DNA from 4 places in the Mesorhizobium sp. M0968 genome. Region 1 is predicted to be linked to each of the others. Evidence: predicted binding sites of a transcription regulator. Region 1 holds the regulator's gene; each other region holds the start of a gene.
What was found. Region 1 encodes PhoB, which activates phosphate uptake and scavenging genes when phosphate is short. Its sites were predicted from a motif close to TGTCATNNANCTGTCAT; they were not measured.

Region 1 (2,197 bases):
GCCGGCAACTACGCCATCTGGCGCAACGCCAGGCAGATGAGCGAAGACAGCGAACCGGTCGCCGACGTCAGCGACGCCGACATGCGAGCACTGGCGGCCCGGGCGCGCGAGAAAGATGGGCCGGAACGCGAGGCCTACCGCAAGGCCGGCGAAGCGCTGGGTTTCGGTCTCGGCTCGCTGTTCGCGCTGATCGATCCGGCACCGGTCGCGATGGTCGGCGCCAGTGCCGCCGCCTTCGATCTGATCGAGCCGGCCTTGCGGAAGGCAATCGCCCAGACCGCCGGCGGCCAGCATTCAGGCTCGATCTCCTTCGATACAGAGCCGAACGAATTGCCGCTGATCCGCGAAGGCTGCGCGATGCGGGCGTTAAGCTTCGTCGACCAGGAGATTTTCGCGCCGGGCGCGCAAATGAGGCCCAGCGTCAGAAAGAACGTAGCCTGACCAGGCGGGTCAATCTTCCCTGATCGCATAGCCGGCACCGCGGATGGTGCGGATGACATCCGGCATCCGGCCGTTGTTGACGGCTTTGCGCAGCCGCCCGACATGCACGTCGACGGTGCGTTCGTCGATGTAGATTGTCTCGCCCCAGACATTATCGAGTAACTGGCTGCGCGAGAAGACACGGCCCGGATGCCGCATCATGAACTCGAGCAGCCGGAATTCGGTCGGCCCGAGCCTGATTTCGCTCTTCTTGCGATAGACCCTGTGCGATTCGCGATCGAGCACGATGTCGCCGACCTTCAGCACGCTGGACAGCACTTCCGGCTTGGCGCGCCGCAGCAGCGCCTTGACCCTGGCCATGAATTCCGGTGTCGAAAACGGCTTGACCAGATAGTCGTCGGCGCCGGTCGAAAGACCGCGCACCCGGTCGCTCTCCTCGCCGCGCGCGGTCAGCATGATGATCGGCAGCCGCTCGGTTTCGGGGCGCACCCGCAACCGACGACAGAGCTCGATGCCGGAAACCGCTGGTATCATCCAGTCGAGCACCAAAAGGTCGGGCACATTCTCCTGCAAACGGATCTCGGCTTCGTCGCCGCGTGTCACCACCTCGACCTGGTAGCCTTCGGATTCGAGATTGTAGCGGAGCAGCACACCCAACGGCTCCTCGTCCTCCACCACCATTATGCGTGGTGCGATCATCGGCTGGGCACCCCCATCATGTCACCGGTGCGGACATTGTCGTTTCGTCCTGCTTCGGACGATTGACCGGCAATTGCTCGCCGGTCAGCACATAATACGCATTTTCGGCGATGTTGGTGACATGGTCGCCGATCCGCTCCAGATTCTTGGCGCAGAACAGCAGGTGCGTGCAAGCGGTGATGTTGCGCGGATCTTCCATCATGTAGGTCAACAGCTCGCGGAACACGGACGTGTATTTAACGTCGATGCGCTCGTCGGCGGCACGAAGCTTGGCCAACGCGGCCGCATCGCCTGCAGCATATTCCTCGATGACACCCTGCACCTGGATGAGAACCAACTGCGCCATCGCGTCGATGGAATGCGACAGGTCCCGCGGCGTGGCGCTGAGGCCGACCGCACTCACGCGCTTGGCGATATTCTTGGCAAGGTCGCCGATGCGTTCGAGGTCGCCCGCCATGCGGATCGCTCCGACCACATGGCGAAGATCGTGGGCCATCGGCTGGCGTTTGGCGATCAGGGTGATGGCGCGGTCGTCCAGTTCGCGTTGACGCGCATCCATGATGGCGTCGTCGGAAACGACGCGTTGCGCCAGCACGTTGTCGGAATTCAACAGGGCCTTGGTCGCCCCGCCGACCATCGAACCGGCGAGGTCGGCCATGTCGCGGATCAGCTTGCTGATCTGCTCGAGATCCTCGTCGAAAGAAGCGACTGTGTGTTCGCCCATGGTCCTGTCCTCATATGCATGATCGGAACGGCTCAGCCGAAGCGGCCAGTGATGTAGTCCTGCGTGCGCTTCTCGCGGGGCGACGTGAATATCTTCTCGGTCCGGTCGAACTCGACCAGTTCACCCAGATACATGAAGGCGGTCTGGCGCGACACGCGCGCCGCCTGCTGCATGTTGTGGGTGACGATGACGATCGTGTAGTCGGCTTGCAACTCGTCGATCAGTTCCTCGATCTTGGCGGTCGACAGCGGGTCGAGGGCCGAAGCCGGTTCGTCGAGCAGAATGACTTCCGGCTTCACGGCCACCGTGCGGGCGATACAGAGCCGCTGCTGC
Region 2 (2,197 bases), on a different contig from region 1:
CTGGCTGGCAAAGCCGTTCTCCGCCGTCAGCGGCCCTTGGCCGAAGACGATCGGCAGCCATTCGACCGAACCGTCGTCGGCAAACTTGGCGACATGCAAGGTGCCGTCGTCGAGCAAATCCATGTTGGCGGCGCGGTTGTCCGGATCGAACTTGCCTGTGGTGACGAACTTATAGACATAGTCGAAGCGCTCGTCGTCGCCGAGATAGAAGACGACACGGCCATCCTGGGCGACGATCGATTCGGCGCCCTCATGCTTGAAGCGGCCCATGGCGGTGCGCTTCCTCGGCACCGAAGTCGGATCCTGGACGTCGACCTCGACGATCCAGCCGAAGCGGTTCGGCTCGTTAGGCTCCTTGCCGATGTCGAAACGGTCGTAATGCGCTGCCCACTCATAGGCACCTTCGGGAATGCCGAGGCGCTTGTAATTGGCGGCTTCCTTATGCCCCTGCGGCAGCTCGCCCGAGAAATAGCCGTGGATGTTCTCCTCGGCCATGACATAGGTGCCCCACGGCGTGACGCCGCCGGCGCAATTGTTGATGGTGCCGATGACCTTCGTGCCGGTCGGATCGGCGCTGGTCTTGACGCGGTCGTGGCCGGCGACCGGGCCGGAGAGCGCGATCTCGGTGTTGGAGGTGATGCGGCGGTTGAGCTTGCCGTCGCGAACGACCTGCCATTTGCCTGATACCTTGCGTATCTCGACGATAGTGCCGCCATGCGCGGCCATCTCGACATCGACTTGCTCCTTGCTGAGGGGCGCCTGCTTGGCTTTGCCATCGACGATGGTGACGAGACCCGGAAACATCAGGTGCGGATTGGTGTATTCGTGATTGACGACCAGCAGGCCGTGCTCGGCCGAGCCGTCGATCGGGATATAACCGACATAGTCGTTGTTGTAGCCGAATTGTCTGGCCTGGGCTTCCGCCGACTGTTTTGTCGGATCGAATCCCGGCGAATCGGCGAACAGCGGATCGCCCCAGCGCAGCAGCACGTCGGCGTCATAGCCAGGTGCGACGTGATGCTTGTCGTCGATGCCGGCCTCGAGCTCGTCGAAAGTGAAGGCGGAGCCTTTGGCGGCGCGGGCGTTGTCGGCGGTGATCAGCGCCAGCGGGCTGACGGTAGCGGCTATGGCCGAGACGGCAAGCGAACCCTTGAGGAAGCCGCGGCGCGAGAACCGCGCGGCGATGATCTCACCCATGGTGCGGTTGTCGGTGGGATTGGCTCCTGGCCCATCGTTTTCCTCGAGCAGGCTGGTGCGGAAATGGGCGTCAGGGGTGCGATGTTCGGTCATAGGGCCTGCCTCTGGCTGGATGGATTGCTGGAGCGTGTTGCCTGGCCAATCCGGTATTACCGGCAGGTCACAGTTTGATGACATGCCGGCTAATTGCCACCTGCGATTTCGTATCCAACATCGGCCCCGCTTGACCGCGACCGGCGCTTCGGAAACAAGAGCTGCGGCAGGCGGTAGGGACCGCATCGGGAGGAACAAAGTGAGTTTCTGGGGACTTGGGCAGCTCTGCGTTTCGACGGTGATCTTCCTGCTGGCGGCGATGGCCGCAAAACAGTGGGGGCTGGCGCCGAGCCTCGGCAAGATTGTGCTGACGTTGGCGCTCTATTCGCTGGGCAATCTGATCATGCTGAGGCTGATCCGTGAATTCGGCATGTCGGTGTCGTTCAGCCTGTCGGCGGTGATCCAGCTGGTGTCGGTGAATGTGGTGGCGCTGGTCTTCTTCGGCGAGCGCGTCAATGCCTTACAGGCAACCGGCATCGTGCTTGCCATCGCAGCTGTGGCGCTGATCACGCTCGGGCCCTATCTGCAAAGGCTGTAACTGCGATCGGGCCGATGAAGAAGATTGCAAGCAGACTGCGCAACTGGCTGGAGTTCCCGGTTCTGCTGGCCGGGCTGGTCATTGCCGGCGGGCTGTGGGGGTTCGAGGAGCTGATGGAGCTGGCGCGGGCCACCACGCCGCATGCCTTCGACACCGAAATCCTGCTTGCCTTCCGCAAGGCCGGGCAGCCCGACAATCCGATCGGACCGGCGTGGCTGGAAGGGGCGATGCGCGACATCACCAGCCTCGGCAGCGCCAGCGTACTGGTGCTGATCACGGCAGCAATGATCGTCTATCTGCTCCTTATCCGCAGGCCAGGCGCGGCGCTTCTCATGTTCGTCGCGGTAGCGGGCGGCCAGCTCCTGTCAA
Region 3 (2,197 bases), on a different contig from region 1:
CTGATCCAGGCGCGCGCACACTGGTCATCGGCGCCGGTCCGATCGGGCTCGGCACGGCGCTGTTCGCCCGCATCGCCGGGCTCGATGTGACGCTGCTCGACATGAGTGCTGAACGGCTTGGTTTTGCCGAAAACGAACTCGGCTTCGCGACCCTCGACGTCTCGCGGGGCGCCGCTGCCGACCTGGTGCGGGAAGCAACCGGCGGCGACGGCTTCGACGTGGTTTTCGATGCCACCGGCAACACCCGGTCGGTGCAGTCGGCCTTCGCCCATGTCGCGCACGGCGGGGCGCTGGTCCTGGTCAGCGTCGTCAAGGACGACATCGCCTTTTCCGATCCCGAATTCCACAAGCGCGAGATGATGCTGATCGGCAGCCGCAACGCCCTGGGTGTCGATTTCGATCATGTCGCCGCCTCGATCCGCAACGGCGCGCTGCCGCTGGCAAAGCTGGTCACCCACCGCACCACGCTTGGCGAGACGCCGCACGACCTCGCCCGCTGGGCGCATGAGAAGTCCGGCCTGATCAAGGCCGTCATTCAAGTCGGATGATGCCAGGGCTGCCGCATCTCAGAGCGCCGACAGTTTGAGCTCGATCCGCTCGGCCGGGAAGCGCGACTCCGAAAACTGTATCGGCTGACCGTCGGGCGTGACGTTGACGGCGACCGTCACCAGCACGATGGCGCCGGGCTGCAGTTCGAGGTCCGCAAGATCGGCGGCATCGGCATGGCGCGCCGACAGCACGGTCGATTGCCTGAGATAGTCGTCGATGCCGAAACGTGCCAGCGATGCGGTGATCGAACCGGTTTCCGCCATGGCGGCATCGATGCCGGCAAAGCGCCTGGCATCGAACCAGCCGGCCGCGCGGGACACCGGCATTCCATCGGCTTCGCCGCGCGTTTCCAGGCGTATCACATCGGCCCCCGTCGCAAGGCCTAAGCCCTCTGCGACACGACGGTTGGCCGGCTCGATCGATGACGCGAGCAAGGTGATATGCCGCTCGGACGCCTGTCCTTGCAATCCCTCGGAAAAGCGGGTGCGGGCGCCGATCGGATAAGACAGCCGCTTGCGCGACAGCACGAAGGTGCCGCGCCCCTGCTCCGCCCTGAGCACACCCTCCTGCACCAGCGCTGCGATAGCGCTACGCACCGTGTGGCGGTTGACGCCATAGCGTCCGGCCAACGCGATCTCCGGCGGCAGCGCGGCATTCTCGGGAAAATCGCCGGCGGCGATCGAATGCAGGATCTGGTCGGCGATCTGCCGCCACAGCGCGACACCGCTGCGCCGCTCGATGCTGTTGGCTCGTCCGATCATCTCCCGCCCCAATTCCTCGCGCCGATCTTTTGGTCCGTGTCACGTGCCCGTCATGGACACGCGCTAGATAATGGATATAATTTGTATAGTTGTCTATATCAATAGACAAATGAAGGCAGACGAGGAGCACCGGCCATGCGAGGACGGGAAGCGCGAGAGCAGGCCGAGCGCAAGGCCGTGATGGCGACGCTGGCGCAATCGGCCGGCGACGACATCGTCCGCCTCTGGGACGAAGCCGGCCTGCCTTGCGAAGCGGAACTTCTGCGTGGCCCCGAAACCGGCCTGGTTACGGTGCGCGGCCGCATCGGCGGCGGTGGTGCCCCTTTCAATGTCGGCGAGGCGACGGTCACCCGTGCCACGGTGCGGCTTGCGTCCGGCCATGTCGGCCACTGCTACGCGCTCGGCCGCGACAAGCAGAAGGCAAGGCTGGCGGCAATCGCCGATGCGCTGTGGCAGGACCCGGCCCACCGCAATGAGGTCGAGATCAGGATCGTTGCGCCCTTGCAAGCGGCACTGGCCAAGGCGCGTGAACAGCGCCGCGCCGAGACGGCGGCGACCAAGGTCGATTTCTTCACCATGGTGCGCGGAGAAGACTGATGGATATCGCCACTCAATCCATTGAAGGCGGCTTCGCCGATCCGGTATTCAATGCCCAGACCGTATTCCGTGCCGTGATGGACGCGATGGCGCGGCCAGGCAGTGTGCAGCCGCTGCCGGCCCTCGCCCACCCCCCGGTGCCGCTGTCGGCCACCGCCGGGGCCGTTGCGCTGGCGCTGTGCGATAACGACACGCCGCTCTGGCTCGACCACGCCTTGCAGGCTTCAGCGACGGTGAAATCCTGGCTTGGCTTTCATACCGGCGCGCCGCTGGCCAACACCCCGGCCGAC
Region 4 (2,197 bases), on a different contig from region 1:
TTCCAGAACGCACTCGACGTCGTGCTCATTTCCAACAATCTCGGCGACGCCAAGAGCCTGATCACCCATCCGGCCACGACGACGCACAAGAACTTGACCGATGAGGCCCGCGCCGAGCTCGGCATCGGACCGGGAACGCTCAGGCTGTCAGTTGGCCTTGAGGACGCCGACGACCTGCTCGAAGACATCGAGCAGGCACTGAGAGTTGCCGGATAAGGGCTGGCCGAACAGAGGCGAGCGGGGACGCGCCGATCAGGCGCCGGACGGGGTCTCTTCCAGCTCCGCGACGGCCTTGGTCTGGATAGTCATCACATTGCCGCGCCAGTCGACGGCGCCGCTCAGCCATCCGCGCGCCCAAATGGCGGGAAGCATCAGGTCTCGCGCCATCATCGCCGGGATCGTGCGCGGCGACAGCTGCCATCCCTTGGCCGAGGCCAAGGCGCATTCCGGCAGGTAGGCCGCGACCAGCACGGCGATGGCGGTTGCCGGCAGGCTGACGCCGGCGTCAGCCGCCGCGATCAGCGCAAGCACCAGCGGCGGCGCCGCGCCGATCAGGATCTCGGGGGCGAAGAACAGCGCGAAGGTGACGCGGCGCAGCCGCGCCCAGCGCGCCTGCCGCGACCAGATCTCGCCAAGCGTGCGCCGGCCGAGCGGCTGTTCGAAGGGCGAGGCGACAAGATTGACCCGCAGTCCGAGCCCGTTGACCAGCTTGGTCGCGGCGGCGTCCTCGGCGATCTCGGCGGCAAGCGCGCGGATGCCGCCATTGGCGTCGAGCATCGGCTTGTTCCACAACATGCTCTTGCCCTGCGCGAAGCCGAGGCCGAGCGCCTCTCCAGCGTACTGCCAGCGTGCCTGCAGCGTGTTGAGAAAGGCGCATTCGACCTCCCCCCAGAAGCCGTCCGGCCGTGAGCCGATCGGCGTCGAGCAGACGAGGCCAGTGCCATGCCGCCATGCCGCCATCAGCTGCTGGACGTAGTCGCTCGGCATAAGCACATTGGAATCGGCAAGGATGACCCAGCGATAATGCGCCGCTTCCCAACCCTTCACGCAATTGTTGAGTTTTGGATTGCCGCTGATGCGGTCGTCACCGACTAGAAGGCGGGCGCGAATAGCTGGAAAGCGCGCCATTGCGGCGGTGATCGGCTTGACCACCGGGTCGTCGGCATGGGCAACGCAGAAGATGAGTTCGTAGCGCGGCCAGTCGAGTGAGAAGGCGCGCTCCAGCGTCTCTTCGGCAAACGGCTCGACGCCGCGCGCCGGGATGACGATCGATACCGGCGGCGCGTTGGCCGCGGGCGATGCGATCCTGGCTGGTCGCTTCAGCTTCAGCGAAGCCAACAGGATGCTGGCGAGATTTGAAAGAAGGAGGGCTATGGAAAGGAGAGCGGCTGCGAATGTCGGTTCCATCGAGATCTGGTCACTCCAGAAGTGCCGGCCGCATGACGGCCGTTTTCAACAATTCGACAGAACGCTGAGTCGCCCGGCACAAGCCTGCACACCATCATTGTCATGTGTCACTTAAATGACATTGTTTTTCGGCACCTGCGCTCGAGTCGGGCAAGGAGATGACGCGCATCGTTGATCAAACTGCGCTGAGCGTCGAAAGTTCCATCTACATTGCTTTGGAGCAGTTTATGTACAGCGCCGTCACCCGCAACATCGAAGTGCAGGTCAGGCCGTTCTATCTGGAGGATCACTCCGACCCTCCGCAAAACCGCTATGTCTGGGGATATCAGGTGACCATCGACAATCAGTCGGATGAGTTCGTGCAGCTTCTGTCGCGCTACTGGCACATTACCGACGGCACCGGCAAGGTCGAGGAAGTGCGCGGCCCCGGGGTCGTCGGCGAGCAACCCGGACTCAACCCCGGCGACAGCTATCAGTATACGTCTGGATGCCCGCTCTCGACGCCGTCCGGCATCATGGTCGGGCACTACACCATGCGCAACAGGCGGGGCGAGACGTTCGACGTCGCCATCCCCGCCTTCTCGCTCGACTTGCCGGGAATGCGGCGCACCGTCAATTGACGGCGGTCATCCGGCCGCTGCAAACTCCGCCGGGTCGAAGTCATATTGCTTCGAGCAGAATTCGCAGGCGACGTGAATGCTGCCATCCTCGGTGCTGTCCCTGATCTCCTCGGCGGAAAAGCCTTCGAGGATGCCGTGGATCTTCTCCCTCGAGCATGAGCACTGGTCGG

Region 2: the regulator PhoB is predicted to act here: its motif matches at 1,357-1,373, upstream of NKH67_RS24165 (PhoX family protein).
Region 3: the regulator PhoB is predicted to act here: its motif matches at 1,348-1,364, upstream of phnF (phosphonate metabolism transcriptional regulator PhnF).
Region 4: the regulator PhoB is predicted to act here: its motif matches at 1,512-1,528, upstream of NKH67_RS28340 (ceramide glucosyltransferase).

Annotation. Positions count from the first base shown of each region.
Region 1 covers NZ_JAMYNL010000001.1:207,483-209,679, forward strand. Annotated here, with positions in the region: gene NKH67_RS01060 (ROK family protein) at 1-441, shown strand, start outside; gene phoB (phosphate regulon transcriptional regulator PhoB) at 451-1,140, opposite strand; gene phoU (phosphate signaling complex protein PhoU) at 1,157-1,864, opposite strand; gene pstB (phosphate ABC transporter ATP-binding protein PstB) at 1,897-2,197, opposite strand, start outside.
Region 2 covers NZ_JAMYNL010000017.1:60,814-63,010, forward strand. Annotated here, with positions in the region: gene NKH67_RS24165 (PhoX family protein) at 1-1,290, opposite strand, end outside; gene NKH67_RS24170 (hypothetical protein) at 1,490-1,828, shown strand; gene NKH67_RS24175 (phosphatase PAP2 family protein) at 1,843-2,197, shown strand, end outside.
Region 3 covers NZ_JAMYNL010000016.1:22,434-24,630, reverse strand. Annotated here, with positions in the region: gene NKH67_RS23380 (zinc-binding alcohol dehydrogenase family protein) at 1-548, shown strand, start outside; gene phnF (phosphonate metabolism transcriptional regulator PhnF) at 567-1,310, opposite strand; gene phnG (phosphonate C-P lyase system protein PhnG) at 1,446-1,907, shown strand; gene phnH (phosphonate C-P lyase system protein PhnH) at 1,907-2,197, shown strand, end outside.
Region 4 covers NZ_JAMYNL010000026.1:20,364-22,560, forward strand. Annotated here, with positions in the region: gene NKH67_RS28335 (O-succinylhomoserine sulfhydrylase) at 1-216, shown strand, start outside; gene NKH67_RS28340 (ceramide glucosyltransferase) at 253-1,407, opposite strand; gene apaG (Co2+/Mg2+ efflux facilitator ApaG/CorD) at 1,635-2,027, shown strand; gene NKH67_RS28350 (Hsp33 family molecular chaperone) at 2,034-2,197, opposite strand, start outside.